DNA from 4 places in the Pseudomonas sp. FG35 genome. Region 3 is predicted to be linked to each of the others. Evidence: predicted binding sites of a transcription regulator. Region 3 holds the regulator's gene; each other region holds the start of a gene.
What was found. The regulator FliA, encoded in region 3, starts transcription of late flagellar genes. The targets are predictions, from matches to a motif close to CTAAAGTTTNNNNNNNNNNNGCCGNTAA.
Positions count from the first base shown of each region.

Region 1: a site for FliA is predicted at 2,499-2,526, ahead of ACODTD_RS14495 (methyl-accepting chemotaxis protein). Genes of this name have one in related genera too.
Region 2: a site for FliA is predicted at 1,327-1,354, ahead of motA (flagellar motor stator protein MotA). Genes of this name have one in related genera too.
Region 4: a site for FliA is predicted at 1,768-1,795, ahead of ACODTD_RS28470 (methyl-accepting chemotaxis protein). Genes of this name have one in related genera too.

Region 1 is NZ_JBMDJR010000006.1:244,438-248,391, forward strand. It holds gene ACODTD_RS14490 (DUF924 family protein) at 1-327, shown strand, start outside; gene ACODTD_RS14495 (methyl-accepting chemotaxis protein) at 531-2,423, opposite strand; gene ACODTD_RS14500 (hypothetical protein) at 2,706-2,960, shown strand; gene ACODTD_RS14505 (lipocalin family protein) at 2,992-3,561, shown strand; gene ACODTD_RS14510 (formimidoylglutamate deiminase) at 3,699-3,954, opposite strand, start outside.
Region 2 is NZ_JBMDJR010000019.1:58,564-62,517, reverse strand. It holds gene motB (flagellar motor protein MotB) at 1-402, opposite strand, end outside; gene motA (flagellar motor stator protein MotA) at 406-1,257, opposite strand; gene ACODTD_RS26265 (HDOD domain-containing protein) at 1,425-2,963, shown strand; gene ACODTD_RS26260 (rhodanese-like domain-containing protein) at 3,003-3,818, shown strand; gene asd (archaetidylserine decarboxylase) at 3,837-3,954, shown strand, end outside.
Region 3 is NZ_JBMDJR010000017.1:41,836-45,789, forward strand. It holds gene ACODTD_RS25335 (protein phosphatase CheZ) at 1-777, opposite strand, end outside; gene ACODTD_RS25340 (chemotaxis response regulator CheY) at 795-1,166, opposite strand; gene fliA (RNA polymerase sigma factor FliA) at 1,334-2,074, opposite strand; gene fleN (flagellar synthesis regulator FleN) at 2,071-2,901, opposite strand; gene flhF (flagellar biosynthesis GTPase FlhF) at 3,015-3,954, opposite strand, start outside.
Region 4 is NZ_JBMDJR010000028.1:22,597-26,550, reverse strand. It holds gene ACODTD_RS28485 (TonB-dependent siderophore receptor) at 1-10, opposite strand, end outside; gene ACODTD_RS28480 (FecR domain-containing protein) at 98-1,099, opposite strand; gene ACODTD_RS28475 (sigma-70 family RNA polymerase sigma factor) at 1,099-1,599, opposite strand; gene ACODTD_RS28470 (methyl-accepting chemotaxis protein) at 1,911-3,791, shown strand; gene ACODTD_RS28465 (SRPBCC family protein) at 3,850-3,954, opposite strand, start outside.

The sequences.
Region 1 (3,954 bases), on a different contig from region 3:
CTACGGGCCCAAAAACTGGTGGCTCAGGGGATTGCCGCAGATTTCGATCGGCAGTTGAAACCGATCCAGCGACTCTTCATCTACCTCGTCTTCGAACACTGCGAAAACCTCGCGGTGCAGAATGAGGCTGTTTCGCGATTTATCGAACTGGTGGCTGAACAGCCGGAAGCGGAGCGTGGGGTGTTTGCCGACAACCTGGACTATGCCGAGCGGCATCAGCGGGTGATTGCGCGGTTTGGACGGTTTCCGCATCGCAATGCGGTGTTGGGGCGGGAGTCTACGGTTGAGGAATTGGAGTTTTTGAAAGAGCCGGGTTCGCGGTTTTAGGGCGATTTTCGGCAACCTCAAAAAGCGGCCCTCACCCTAACCCTCTCCCAGAGGGAGAGGGGACTGACCGAGGTGTTTGGTCGTGATACATCGACCTGAAGGTCCAGAGTCGAACGCCGGATTTGAAAGGCATGGAGATCGGCTCCCTTTCCCCCTCGCCCCCTTGGGGGAGAGGGTTGGGGTGAGGGGGTTGCTCTTGATCTTCAGATTCTGAAACTACCCACCAACTGCTTGAGTCGCGCAGCCTGCTGCTCCAGATCCGCACAAGCCCGCAACGTCGCCTGCAAGTTCTCCACGCCTTCCTGGTTCAGCGTATTGATCTCGTTGATATCCACGTTGATCGACTCGACCACCGCCGTCTGCTCTTCCGTCGCGGTCGCCACCGACTGGTTCATGCCGTCGATCTCGCCGATGCGCTGGGTCACGCTGCCCAGACGTTCGCCGGCCTGGTTGGCGATGCCGACGCTGCTTTCGCTCTCACGCTGGCTCTCGGTCATGATGCCGACCGCCTGACGCGCGCCGACTTGCAGCTCTTCAATCATCTTCTGCACTTGCTGCGCCGAATCCTGGGTGCGGTGTGCCAGGTTGCGGACTTCGTCGGCCACCACGGCGAAACCACGACCGGCTTCACCGGCACGGGCCGCTTCGATGGCGGCGTTGAGCGCCAGCAGGTTGGTCTGCTGGGAGATGCTGGTGATCACTTCCAGAATCTGCCCGATGTTCACGGTGTTGCTGTTCAGGGTTTCGATGTTGCCGCAGGAGTCGCTGATCTTCGCCGACAGTTGCTGCATCGCGTGGATAGTCTTGTCCACCACCTGCTGGCCGTCTTCGGCCAGGCTGCGCGCATCGCTTGAGTGTTGCGAGGCGAGGGCGGCGTTCTGGGCGATTTCCTGGGCGGCAGCGCCGAGCTGGTTGATCGCGGCGGCCACGCTATTGGTGCGCGAGGCCTGCTGGTCGGAGTTGAACATCGACGAGTTCGACGCCGCGACCACGCGCAGCGCGACTTCGTTGACTTGCCCGGTGGCCGAGGAGACTTCGCGGATCGAGGTGTGGATGCGCTCGACGAAACGGTTGAACGACAGCCCCAGCGCACCGAATTCATCGTGGCCGTGGATGGTCAGGCGTTTGGTCAGGTCACCTTCGCCTTCGGCGATGTCGTGCATGGCGCGGCCCATGGTCAGCAGCGGCTGCATCAGCACGCGGATCAGCATGCCGAGCAGGGCGATGATGATCACCACGGCGATGACCATCGCGATCAGCGCCGAGGTGCGGAACTCGCTGAGCATCGAGAACGCGGTGTCCTTGTCCAGCACCAGCGCCACGTACCAGTCGGCCGACGGCACGCCGTTGACGCGGGTGAAGGAGATCAGTTGGGTCTTGCCGTCGAACTCGACTTCTTTCAGGCCCGGGCTGACGTTCGGCGCGCCGTTGGGATAGGCCTCGGCCAGGGTCTTGAGTACCAGCTTGCTGTCCGGGTGGATCAGGATCTTGCCGTCGGCGCTGACGATGAACGCATGGCCGTGGCCGCCGAAGTTCAGTGAGTTGATGATTGCGCTGACGCTGGACAGATCAATGTCGGCACCGGCCACACCAATCATCTGGCCCTGGCGCTGTACCGGCGTGGCGACGGTGATCACCAGTTTGCCCGACGAGGCGGCGATGTACGGTTCGGTGACGATGGTCTGTTGCGCAGCGTTGGCGGCCTTGTACCAGCCACGGGCGCGCGGGTCGTAATCCGGTGCGCGGTTGCCGGCCGGGACCGAGAACATCACGCCGTCGGCGCCGCCGAAGTAGCTGAGCTGGAAATTGCCGGTGTAGGCGGGCAGGTCGATGATGCGTTTCAGGCTGGCCGGGGCGTTGCCGTCGGCGACAACCTGCTGCGCCATCGATTGCAGCAACTGGATGCGGCTTTCCAGCCAGGTCTGGATGTTGCTGGTGGTCAGGCTGCCCAGTTCCTGCATCGATGCTTCGGTGCTACTTTGCAGGGCTTCGCGCTGGCGATAGTCGTTGAACAAAATGAAACAGGCGAATGCAACGGCCACCACGAGGGCGGCAGCCAACAAGATCTTGTGGCTGAATTTCATGTTTCTGGTCATTAAGAGAGCTACCGCGAAGGGGCTGGTCAAGAAAGGGCGGCAATTTGCCACACTCTGGGGCTTTGCGCTGCTGTTATTTCGACCGCCACGCGCCAAAGATTAGGCGCCTTTTGCTAAAAGCGACGAAATGCTCGATAGCCTTACAAACTGTCTGATTTACCGGCAAAAGCCGGACGAGCGGGTTAACAAATAGCCAGCCTCCCAGGGAACCAGACAGGGGTTTTCTCTTCTAAGCTTCTGGTTGGCGCCATGCCATCCCCCTTCCGTTCCAGGAGTTACACCATGTCGCTGCGATCTATCGCCCTTCTGTCGTTTTGCGTGCTGTTGGCCGCATGCAGCAAGGTCAATCAGGAAAACTATTCGAAGCTCTCGGCCGGCATGGCCAAGGCCGAAGTGGAGACGCTGCTTGGCAAGCCCACCGATTGCTCGGGCGCGCTCGGCATGTCCAGTTGCACCTGGGGCGACAAGAACAGCTTTATCAGCGTGCAGTACGCCGGTGACAAAGTGCTGATGTTTTCCGGCCAAGGCCTGAAGTAAACCGGGGCTTCGCGCCCACGGGAGAAAAACAATGAAGCGGTTATTGCTTGTCCTTTTGGCCGGCCTGGTATTGGTCGGCTGCGCCACGTCCGGTGAAGATCCGCTGGCGCCGAAGACGGTCAACAGTGTCAATCTCAAGCGTTACCAGGGCACCTGGTACGAACTGGCGCGTCTGCCGATGTACTTCCAGCGCAATTGCGCGCAGTCCGAAGCCCGTTACTCGCTCAAGCCCGACGGCAATGTGGCGGTGTACAACCGCTGCCTGACGGCGGACTGGACGTGGGAAGAAGTCAAAGGCACGGCTTATCCACAGGTGCCGGGCAAGACCGACAAGCTGTGGGTCGAATTCGATACCTGGTTCTCGCGCCTGATTCCGGGTGTGGCGAAGGGTCAATACTGGGTGCTGTACGTCAGCGATGACTACAAGACCGCCCTCGTCGGTGACCCGAGTCGTCGCTACCTGTGGCTGTTGTCCCGCACGCCGACCGTCAACGGTGTGGTGCGTGAGGAGCTGTTGAGCAAGGCGCGTCAGCAGGGTTATGACACCACGCGCCTGATCTGGCGTACGTCGGATCAACAAATGGCCAAGACGTCCAACTGACTTCTCCTGTTCTGATCGTTCCCACGCTCCGCGTGGGAATGCCTCAATGGACGCTCTGCGTCTGCTTTTGGGACGCGGAGCGTCCCGGGCTGCATTCCCACGCAGAGCGTGGGAACGATCAGTAACAGAAGTTTGTGTCAGCCCAAAAGCTCTCGCAGGACCTGGGTAAAGGCGCGATTGCTGTCCTCCTCCCCGGCATGTCGCCCCTCGCGCACGACCCACTGACCGTTGACCAGCACATCGCGCACCTGACGGTCGCCACCGGCAAACAGCCAGCGATTGAGAATCCCGTCACCGCTGGCCGTGGCCAGATACGGATCGTTGCCATCGAGTACGATCCAGTCGGCACGCTTGCCGACTTCCAGCGCACCGATCGGCTGGCCCAGTGCCTGA
Region 2 (3,954 bases), on a different contig from region 3:
CTCGTCGACCTTGTTCTGCAGTTCTTGCAGCAACAGTTCCAGGCGTTCTTTCTCGACCTGCTCGGCCATGCCTTCAACCTGTTCGGTGTCGACCGTGACCTTGTCCGGCTGCGGCTGCGACTTCACTTCGGGGTTGAGGGTATTTTCCGGCGCCAGGGTCGGCGTACCGCCCAGGTCGATGATGTACGGCGTGCCGCTCTCGGAGAAACCGACCGGGTCCTTGAAGTAACCGGCGATGGCGATCTTCTGTTCCGGGGTCGCGGTGGACAGCAGCCACAACACCAGAAAGAACGCCATCATCGCCGTCGCGAAGTCGGCGAAGGCGATCTTCCACGCCCCGCCGTGATGCCCGCCGGCGATGCGCTTGACGCGCTTGATGATTATCGGCTGGTTATTTTCCATGACTTAACGACCGCGAACGGCTTGTTCCAGCTCGGCAAAGCTTGGACGGTGAGCCGGGTACAGCACCTTGCGACCGAACTCGACAGCCAGCGACGGCGGCATGCCGGAAGCCGAAGCCACCAGAGAGGCCTTGATGGCTTCGTAGACGTTCAGCTCTTCCTTGGCATCGTGCGCCAGGGAGTGCGCCAAAGGACCGAAGAAACCGTACGCCGCGAGAATACCGAAGAAGGTACCCACAAGTGCCGCACCCACGTGCAGGCCGATGGATTTCTGATCGCCTTCACCCAGCGAGGCCATGGTCACCACGATACCGAGTACCGCCGCGACGATACCGAAACCCGGCATGGCGTCGGCGATGCCGTTCACCGCGTGGGACGGATGCTCAAGGTCTTCCTTCAGGCTGTACAGTTCCATGTCGAACAGGCCTTCCAGCTCGTGGGGAGCCATGTTGCCGGAGGACATGATGCGCAGGTAGTCGCAGATGAACGCGGTCATGCGTTCGTCTTTCAGTACCGCCGGGTACTTGGCGAAGATCGGGCTCGCGGCGGCGTCTTCGATGTCGCCTTCGATGGCCATCATGCCTTCACGGCGGCTCTTGTTGAGGATCTCGTAGATCAGGCCAAGCACTTCCAGATAGAACGTGTGGCTGAAACGCGAACTGAACATGCTCAGGGATTTCTTGAGCACGTGCATCGTCATGTAGCCGGGGTTGGCCTGGAGGAAGGCTCCGAGTGCCGCACCGCCGATGATCATCACCTCGAAGGGCTGGATCAGGGCGGCAATCTTGCCGTGGGAGAGCACGTATCCGCCGAGCACGCTCGCGAATACGACGATGATGCCGATAATTTTAGCCATAGGTAGAAAGGTACTTGTTTAAGTCGGGTTCAAGGTCATATTCGGAAGTTAAAAAATCTCTTCTTCTACTTATCGGCAAAACTGCGCCAGACTATAGCCAGTTCAGGCGAAAAGCCAATTTAGCCCATGCCGGGCGCGTCTACAGTCAGTGAAGATCTCGTCCAGACATGGCTAATGAAACGAACGTCCCACACGTAAAACCGACCACACTCGATGGCTGGGTGAAGCTGCTCGACAGCGTTCGTCTGCCAGTGCCGCAAGACGCCCATGACCGGGTCTGCCGGGCGATTCGCGATGACCGCAGCTCGCTGCGCGACATCGCCGACCTGATGCAGGACAGCCCGGCGCTGGCCCTGAGCATCATCCGCGAAGCCAACCGCCACACCCACGGCAACATGACTGCGCCTGCGGAAAACCTCGAAGTGGCGATCAATCGCCTCGGCCTTGCCCGTACCGAAGAACTGCTCGCCCGCCTGCCCGCCGAACCTGCCGCGCAGATCCCCCAGGCCCTGCGCCAGTTGCAGATGATCAGCCAGCACGCCACGCAACAGGCCAACGGTTTTTTCGCCAGTCGCCTGGCGCGACTGTGGCAGGACATTCATTGGGGCAGCCTGTTGTTTCTGTCGCCGCTGTGGCCGTTGGCGCTGACCTTTCCCCAACTGCTTGAAGAGTGGGAAGTGCGGGTTATCCACAAGGGTGAATCGGCGCGAGTCGTGGAAAAGCAGCTGTTCGGCGTACGCCTGCTGAAGATCGGCGAGGCGCTGGTGCAAGTCTGGCGTCTGCCGGTCTGGGTGCAGCAAGGTTATCGGCTGCTGCTGACCGAACAGCGCGAACTGGTCAAAGTCCTGCGCATTGCCCGCGACGTCGATCATCCGTTGCGCCAGCAGAATCGCCTCGATGACGACCCGACCCTGCGCCGCTGGCTCAACCAGCCGGCCAACACCGTGTTGCTGGCCAACGGACTGGCACTGTCGGCGCAACAGGCCTGGGACAGTCCGCACAGTGAGCGCTGGCAATTCCTGACCAGCCTCTACCTGCAAATCTCGATGGACGAGGTGCAACAACAATTGCACCAACAGGCCGCCGTCAGCGCTCGCCATCATTTCATGCCGGACCTTTGGCACCCGGCGCTTTCGCTGCTGTGGCCGTGGGGTACCCGTCGCCTTCCAGCCGGAATGCTGCCGGCTGCCGCGCCGTCCGCTGAAGACCTGAGCCAGTGGCGCCGGCAATGCGCCGAACTGCTGGCGGTGCCAAGTCGCTTCACCAACGCCATGAGCCTGACCGTCGCCGCCCGCGACGCGCTGGTCGCCAGCGGCATGCGTCGGGTGATGATCCTGATGGCCGACCGCGGCCACGCCAATCTGCGCGTCCATCAAACCTCCGGGTTGCCGAAGGACGCCGCTGCGCTGAATTTCGTCGTCAGCCAGAGTTCGGTGCTGCAACGCTTGCTCGCGCAGCAGGCGCAAGTGCGGATCACCCCGGACAACAACGCCCAGTTTTCCGCCCTGCTGCCGCCCTCGCTGCGCGCCCTTTTCCGTGGTGAACACCTGTTCCTGCGTTCACTGGTGAACAACGGCCGGGTGATCATGATTGTGGTCGCCGACCAGGGTGGCGGTCCGTTCGCCGACATCACCGTGCAAGCCTTCGGCAAAACCGCGCAGTGCATCGAGAAAGCCCTGCACAGTTTTAGCCAGCGCGGCCAATGACAGCTACAATCCCTCCCCTTTGTGCTCTGGAGACCTCACATGTCTGATTTCTCTGGCCTGGCCCTGGTGATCGAGCCGAGCGATCTGCTGCCGCGCCTCGAATCCCGCGATCTGATTCTGGTGGATCTGACCAGTGCCGCCCGCTACACCGAAGGACACATTCCCGGCGCACGTTTTGTCGATCCGAAACGCACCCAGCTGGGTCAGGCGCCGGCTCCGGGGCTGTTGCCGAGCAAGGAAAAAATCGAAGAACTGTTCGGTGAGCTGGGCCATCGCAAAGATTCGGTTTACGTGGTCTATGACGACGAAGGCGGCGGCTGGGCCGGGCGCTTCATCTGGCTGCTCGATGTGATCGGTCACGACAAATATCACTACCTCGACGGCGGTCTGCCGGCGTGGCTGGCGGAGGGTTCACCGATGTCGATCCAGATTCCTCCGGCGGTGGGCGGCCCGGTTGCCTTGACCCTGCACGAGGAACCGACCGCCACCCGCGAATACCTGCAAAGCCGTCTCGGCGCCGCTGACCTGGCGATCTGGGACGCTCGCGGGCCGCTGGAGTATTCCGGTGAGAAGGTCCTGGCGGCCAAGGGCGGGCACATCCCCGGCGCGGTCAATTTCGAATGGACGGCGGGCATGGATCAGGCGCGCCAACTGCGCATCCGTACCGACATGCCGCAGATCCTCGAAAACCTCGGGATCACCAAGGACAAAGAGATCATTACCCACTGCCAGACCCATCACCGGTCCGGTTTCACTTATCTGGTGGCCAAGGCTCTCGGTTATCCGCGGGTCAAGGGCTACGCCGGTTCCTGGGGCGAATGGGGCAACCACCCCGACACCCCCGTCGAGCTTTAAGGATTTTTAAGGACAGTCATGAAAGAGCGTTTGTTTATCATCAGCCAATACCTGCTGCCGCATCACTTGCTGTCGCGCCTTGCCGGCTGCATTGCCGAGTGCCGCGTGCGCTGGTTCAAGAATGCCTTCACCACCT
Region 3 (3,954 bases):
GCTGGATAACAAATCGTCCACATCGTCCTGACCGGACACAACGTCTTCTCGTTTATCGGCATGAATCTGCGGACCTTCACCCTGCGAGAGATGTTTTTGTGGATCTTTTTCAGCAAGCATCGCCGCACGGTCATGTTCGATGCCCGCAAAGCGGTCCACCTGGCTGGCCATGAGCACGAGCTTGAGCAGGTTGCTTTCGACTTCGGTGACCAATTGGGTCACGCGCTTGATCACCTGACCGGTGAGGTCCTGGTAATCCTGGGCGAGCAGAATGTCGTTCAGATTGCTCGACACCGCGCGGTTGTCCGCGCTGCTGCGTGCCAGAAAACCGTCGACCCGGCGCGCCAGCTCACGGAACTCTTCAGCCCCGACCTCACGGCGCATGAAGCGGCCCCAATCGGCGCTCAAGGCCTGGGCTTCGTCAGCCAGGCCATTGACCACGGGGGTCGCGCTTTCCACCAGATCCATGGTGCGGTTGGCGGCAGCTTCGGTCAGTTTGACCACGTAGCCCAGGCGCTCGGTAGCGTCGGTGATTTGCGACACTTCCTCAGCCTGCGGCATGTGCGGATCGATCTGGAAGTTGACGATCGCACTGTGCAGTTCACGCGTGAGCTTGCCCACTTCCTGGTACAGGCCACGGTCACGGGTCTGATTGAGCTCATGGATCAGTTGCACGGCGTCGCCGAACTTGCCTTTTTCAAGGCTTTCGACCAGTTCGACGGCGTGTTTTTTCAGAGTCGACTCGAAGTCGCCCTGTGAAGATTCGTTATGCTCCATAGCTCCCCCGCGCGTCATCAGCCGATGCGTTCGAAAATCTTCTCGATTTTTTCTTTCAGCGCCTGAGCCGTGAAAGGTTTGACCACGTAGCCGTTAACGCCGGCCTGGGCCGCTTCGATGATCTGCTCGCGCTTGGCTTCAGCGGTCACCATCAGCACCGGCAGGTGCTTGAGCTTTTCATCGGCGCGCACGTGGCGCAGCAGGTCGATACCGGTCATGCCGGGCATGTTCCAGTCGGTCACCAGAAAGTCGATGCTGCCGCTGTTGAGCACCGGAATGGCAGTAGTGCCATCGTCGGCTTCAACGGTGTTGGTGAACCCGAGATCACGCAACAGGTTCTTGATGATCCGCCGCATCGTTGAGAAGTCATCAACGATGAGGATTTTCATGTCTTTGTTCAATTCGACCTCCAAGCAGTCTTAAACGCGCCCAGCACCTGGACGCGCCATTTCAATCAATCCGGCAAAACACTCGATGACTGTCTGGAGCACAACAGAGCAAGACCGGTGCCGTTCACCACCGCACCAGCCTCGTTCGCAGTGTCCCCACACTGCCTTCAGCGCGCTCGCCACTCCCCCAAACGCCCCCGCAAGCGGGCCGCGCACTGGCTGTGTAACTGGCTGACCCGCGATTCACTGACGCCAAGGACTTCACCGATCTCCTTGAGGTTCAGCTCTTCGTCGTAGTACAGCGCCAACACCAGTCGCTCACGCTCCGGCAAATTGGCAATCGCGTCCGCCAGCGCGGCCTGGAAACGTTCGTCTTCCAGATCGCGCGACGGCTCCAGATGAGCACTGGCGCCATCCTCGTGCAGCCCTTCGTGTTCGCCGTCCTGCAACAGGTCGTCGAAACTGAACAGGCGGCTGCCCAGGGTGTCGTTCAAAATCCCGTAGTAATCGTCGAGACTCAATTGGAGTTCGGCCGCAACTTCGTGATCTTTAGCGTCACGGCCGGTTTTAGCTTCAATCGAGCGAATCGCGTCGCTGACCATGCGGGTATTGCGGTGAACCGAGCGTGGTGCCCAGTCCCCCTTACGGACTTCATCGAGCATCGCACCACGGATCCGGATGCCCGCGTACGTTTCAAAACTGGCGCCCTTGCTGGCGTCGTATTTGGTCGAGACTTCGAGCAGGCCGATCATCCCGGCCTGGATCAGGTCTTCGACCTGCACACTGGCCGGCAACCGCGCCAGCAAGTGGTAGGCGATGCGTTTGACCAGTGGCGCGTAACGCTCGATCAGCTCGTACTGCGCGTCACGCGCCGACTTCTTGTAGAAATTCATACCGCTGGCGGTCATAGCACAGGTCCTGCCGTTTGCTGCACGAGGCGCTCGACGAAAAATTCGAGGTGGCCGCGCGGGTTGGCGGGCAGCGGCCAGGTGTCGACCTTCTGTGCGATCGCCTTGAACGCCAGTGCGCACTTGGAACGCGGGAAGGCTTCATAGACCGCACGCTGCTTCTGCACCGCCTTGCGCACGCTTTCGTCGTAGGGCACCGCGCCGACGTATTGTAGGGCGACGTCGAGGAAGCGATCCGTGACCTTGGTCAACTTGGCGAACAGATTGCGACCTTCCTGCGGGCTCTGGGCCATGTTGGCCAGGACGCGGAAGCGGTTCATGCCGTAATCGCGGTTGAGCAGTTTGATCAGCGCGTAGGCGTCGGTGATCGAGGTCGGCTCGTCGCAGACCACCAGCAACACTTCTTGCGCTGCGCGAACAAAACTGACTACCGAGTCACCAATACCCGCAGCGGTGTCGATCACCAGCACGTCGAGATTGTCGCCGATGTCGCTGAAGGCCTGAATCAGGCCGGCATGCTGGGCCGGGCTCAGGTGAACCATGCTCTGGGTGCCGGAAGCGGCCGGCACGATGCGGATCCCGCCGGGGCCCTGTAACAGGACGTCGCGCAGCTCGCAGCGGCCTTCGATCACGTCGGCCAGGGTTCGTTTGGGTGTGAGGCCCAGCAGAACGTCGACGTTCGCCAGCCCCAGGTCGGCGTCCAGCAGCATGACCCGACGGCCAAGCTCTGCCAGGGCCAGGGACAAGTTCACTGACACATTAGTCTTGCCGACGCCACCTTTGCCGCCGGTCACCGCGATCACCTGTACGGGATGCATGCTGCCCATGTTATTTCTTTACCTTGTCTTGCATAGACGGAGGCCACATTACTGGCTGCGCGTTCACAACCGGAACAATGCGTGGCAGGCCATCGATGTAGGTACGAAAACTGTTCATTACCTCAGCCAACCTGCTTGGTCGGACTGTGGTAGATATCAGCGAACATGTCAGCCATGGCTTCTTCGCTGGGTTCTTCCTGCATTTGCACGCTGACGGCGCGACTGACCAGTTGATGACGCCGCGGCAGATGCAGATCATCCGGAATCCGTGGGCCATCGGTCAGGTAGGCAACCGGCAGTTCGTGACTGATCGCCAGGCTCAACACTTCGCCCAGACTGGCCGTCTCATCCAGTTTAGTCAGGATGCAGCCGGCCAGCCCGCAACGCTTGTAACTGTGATAAGCGGCGGTTAGAACCTGTTTTTGGCTGGTGGTTGCCAGAACCAGATAATTTTTTGACCGAATGCCACGACCGGCCAGACTTTCCAGCTGCATGCGCAGGGCCGGATCGCTGGCCTGCAGGCCGGCGGTGTCAATCAGCACCACGCGCTTGCGCAGCAGTGGATCCAGCGCCTGCACCAGGGACTGGCCCGGATCGACGTGGGTCACCGAAACGTTAAGGATGCGGCCCAGCGTCTTGAGCTGCTCCTGCGCGCCGATACGGAAACTGTCCATGCTCACCAGCGCGATGTTCTGCGCGCCGTACTTGAGCACGTAGCGGGCGGCCAGTTTGGCCAGGGTGGTGGTCTTGCCCATGCCGGCAGGACCGACCATCGCAATCACCCCACCCTCTTCCAGCGGCTCGACTTCCGGCACGGCAATCATCCGCGCCAGGTGCGCCAGCAGCATGCGCCAGGCCTGACGAGGCTCGTCGATCTCGGTGATCATCGACAGCAGATCCCGGGACAACGGGCCGGACAAACCGATGCGTTGCAGACGACGGTACAGATTGGCCTGGGCCGGACGGCTGCCTTGCAGCTGGTTCCAGGCCAGGGTGCCGAGTTGCACTTCCATCAGTTCGCGCAGGCTGTTGAGTTCGAAACGCATCGAGTCCAGAGCACGC
Region 4 (3,954 bases), on a different contig from region 3:
GCGCAGTCATTGTAGGTTTCCGTAGGCAGTCGCGAAGGCTGAGTTGAAGTGCTTACTGACTAAGCCGGACTTGCCGCGAAAACCCGCCAAAACAATTTCAGGCCACAGACTCCAGCGTCACCCACCAATGGGTGCGGTAGCGCAATTGCACCGGCAGGGTCTGCGGCAGGATTGCCAGCAGCTTGTCGGTGTCCTCAAGACGGAAAACGCCGGACAGGCGCAGATCCGCAATGTCCGACGCACAACTCAGAAAGCCCTGACGATACCGACCGACTTCGTTGAGGAAGTCACCCAGCCGCATGTTGCGGGTCACGATCAGCCCGTCGACCCAGGCACCGGCGTCCATGTCCAACGGCGGCGCCGGGCGAATTTGATGGTGGTCGATCAGATAGCTCTGACCGGCGATGGCCTCCATCGAGTTGCCTGCGGAGTGAATTGCGACCCGGCCACTGGTGACGCTCAGGCGCGTGCATCCATCTTCCTGGCGCAGAATGAATCGCGCCTTGAACGGCTCGTAACTGCCATGACGACTCTGCACCCGCAGCGGTCGATCAATTGGCGCACCTTCATCGGCGCCACCGCAGGTGACGATGATTTCGCCACGGGTCAGCCTGATCAGCCGTTGCTGTGCGGTGTAATCGAGATCCACGCTGCTGGCGGTGTTGAGTTCGATCCGCGTGCCGTCCGGCAACTGGAAGCCACGGCGTTCGCCGGTGGCGGTGGCGTAGTCGGCGCTCCATTGTTGCCAGGCGGAAGTGTCGCTGGCCAGCCACCCCGCCGAACCCATCAACAGGGCGCCGGACAACAGCTTCAACGCCTGACGTCGACCCAGACCCTGCGCACTGTTTTCCAGCGTGTTGAATGCCACCTGCGCACCGGGCACGGCGCGCAGATTGTGGGTCAGTTCAGCTTGCAGAGACTGCACCCGTTGCCAGGCCAGTTCGTGGTCATGGTGTTCGGCGCGCCATTGTTCGCACTGGCGATTCAGGCGCGGATTGCCATGGTTGTTGCGCAGGCGCAAGAGCCAGTGAATGGCCTGTCGGACGACCTGTTGCGGTGGCTCGGCGCGACGGCCAAGCGAGAGGTTATCCACTGGCATCAGTTTTCGTACCGCAGCACGTAGCAGTGAAACAGGGCGTCGGCGACGTAGCGTTCTACCGAGCGCAGAGACAGTCCCATCTGCTCGGCGATCTGCTTGTGGGTCAAACCTTCGCACTGCGCCAGCAGAAATGCCTGACGCACTTTCGGCTTCAGGCCTTCAAGCATGCGGGCAATGCCCTCGAGCAGTTCGATCACCAATGCGCGGGATTCGCCACTTGGGGTTTCGGCTTCAGGCAAATGGGCGATGGTTTCCAGATAGGCGCGCTCAATTTCTTCACGGCGCCAATGATCTATCACCAAACCCCGGGCAACCGTGCGCAAGAATGCGCGAGGTGCCTTGAGTTCCAGACGCTCGGTGCGTTGCAGCAAACGCACGAACGTGTCCTGAGCCAGATCCGCCGCATCGGCGGCATTGCCCAGTCGCGCGCGCAACCAGCCGTTGAGCCAGCCGTGATGACTACTGTAAAGCGCCTGTACTGCAAACTCAGATGAGGACATGAACGCGACAGCCCGAACGTCACAAATGATAATTAGTCGCATTGTCATCAAGGGTTACAGAATTTGCAACCGGCGCTGCAAAACAGTCATCAAAAAATGACAAGCGAACGCTCTGGCACGCCGTTCGGCGGGAATCTGCCAGAAATGCCGTCCATTTCCTGCAAAGCCCTAAGTTTTATCCGAAGCGTGCCGACAGACTGGTGAGACATGCGTGCACCAAAGTAGAGCAGCCGTCAGAACGCTGCCTGCGCTGTACATGGAATGTTGCATCCGGAACGCATCCCCACTTTTCGCATAAGAAGTCCCATGAAATGAATCTCAAGTTCAGCCATAAAATCCTGCTGGCCGCCTCGGGCGTTGTGGTCCTGGCGTTCGCGCTGTTCACTTTGTACAACGACTATCTGCAGCGAAATACGATTCGCCAGAACCTCCAGTCCTCGGTCCAGCAGGCCGGTGACCTGACCGCCAGCAGTGTGCAGAACTGGATGAGCGGACGGATTCTGGTGCTGGAAAACCTCGCGCAGAACGTCGCTCATCAAGGCAAGAACGCCGACTTCCCGGGCCTGGTCGATCAACCGGCCTTCACCTCGAACTTCCAGTTCACCTACGTCGGCCAGGCCAACGGTGTGTTCACCCAGCGCCCTGACGCGAAGATGCCGGACGGCTACGACCCGCGTCAGCGCCCGTGGTACAAGCAGGCCGTGGCCGCTGACCAGACCATGCTGACCCCGCCATACATGGCTGCCGTTGGCGGGCTGGTGGTGACCATCGCCATGCCGGTGAAAAAGAACGGCGAACTGCTCGGCGTAGTGGGCGGTGACCTGAGCCTGGAAACCCTGGTAAAGATCATCAACTCGGTGGACTTCGGTGGCCTGGGCCACGCGTTCCTGGTCAGCGGTGACGGTCAGGTAATCGTCAGCCCGGACAAAGACCAGGTGATGAAGAACCTCAAAGACATCTACCCGAACGCCGGTGTGCGCATCGAGAAGGGCAATCAAAACGTGGTGCTCAACGGCCAGGAACGCATCCTGTCGTTCACCCCGGTTGCCGGTCTGCCGAATGCCGAGTGGTACATCGGTCTGTCGATCGACCGCGACAAGGCCTACGCCGCACTCAGCCAGTTCCGTACCTCTGCAGTGATTGCGATGTTCGTTGCGGTGGGCGCGATTGCAGTGTTCCTGAGCCTGCTGATCACCGTGCTGATGCGTCCGCTGATCACCATGGGCCGCGCGATGCAGGACATCGCCCAGGGTGAAGGTGACCTGACCCGTCGTCTGGTAGTGGAAAGCAAGGACGAGTTCGGCGAGTTGGGCAGTTCGTTCAACCAGTTCGTGGAGCGGATTCACGCTTCGATCTCCGAAGTGTCTTCCGCGACTCGCCACGTACACGATCTGTCCCAACGGGTGATGGCATCGTCCAACGCTTCGATCATCGGCTCCGACGAGCAAAGCGCGCGCACCAACAGTGTCGCTGCGGCGATCAATCAGTTGGGTGCCGCCACCCAGGAAATCGCCCGCAACGCCGCCGACGCTTCGCAACACGCCAGTGGCGCGAGCGAGCAGGCCGATGACGGTCGTCAGGTGGTCGAGCAGACGATTCAGGCCATGACCGAGCTGTCGCAGAAGATCAGCCTGTCGTGCACCCAGATCGAAACCCTGAATGCCAGCACCGACAACATCGGCCACATTCTCGACGTGATCAAAGGCATCTCCCAACAGACCAACCTGCTGGCGCTCAACGCAGCCATCGAAGCGGCCCGTGCCGGTGAAGCCGGACGCGGTTTTGCGGTGGTGGCGGACGAGGTGCGTAACCTCGCTCACCGCACTCAGGAATCGGCGGAAGAAATCCACAAGATGATCACTTCGCTGCAGGTCGGCTCCCGCGAAGCGGTGACCACCATGAACGCCAGTCAGGCGTCCAGCGAGGAAACCGTTGAAGTGGCGAACCAGGCCGGTCTGCGTCTGGTCAGCGTGACCCAGCGCATCGGCGAAATCGATGGCATGAACCAGTCGGTGGCCGCCGCTACCGAGGAACAGACTGCCGTGGTGGAAACCCTCAACGTCGACGTCAACCAGATCAACCTGCTGAACCAGCAGAGCGTGGCCAACCTCAATGAAACGTTGAAGGATTGCGATGCGTTGTCGCAGCAGGCCAACCGTTTGAAACAGCTGGTCGACAGCTTCAAGATCTGATCGCTTGCGGTAAAAAACAGCCCGCTGCGGAGTGATCCGCAGCGGGCTCTTTCATGCCTTACACAAACAGCTTCAGCACATTGCCCATCGCGTCATCGGCAAACCCCTGCACGAAATCCTTGAACCCCGGCAGCGCCTCGGGCCCACCGCTGGCCGGCTCGGC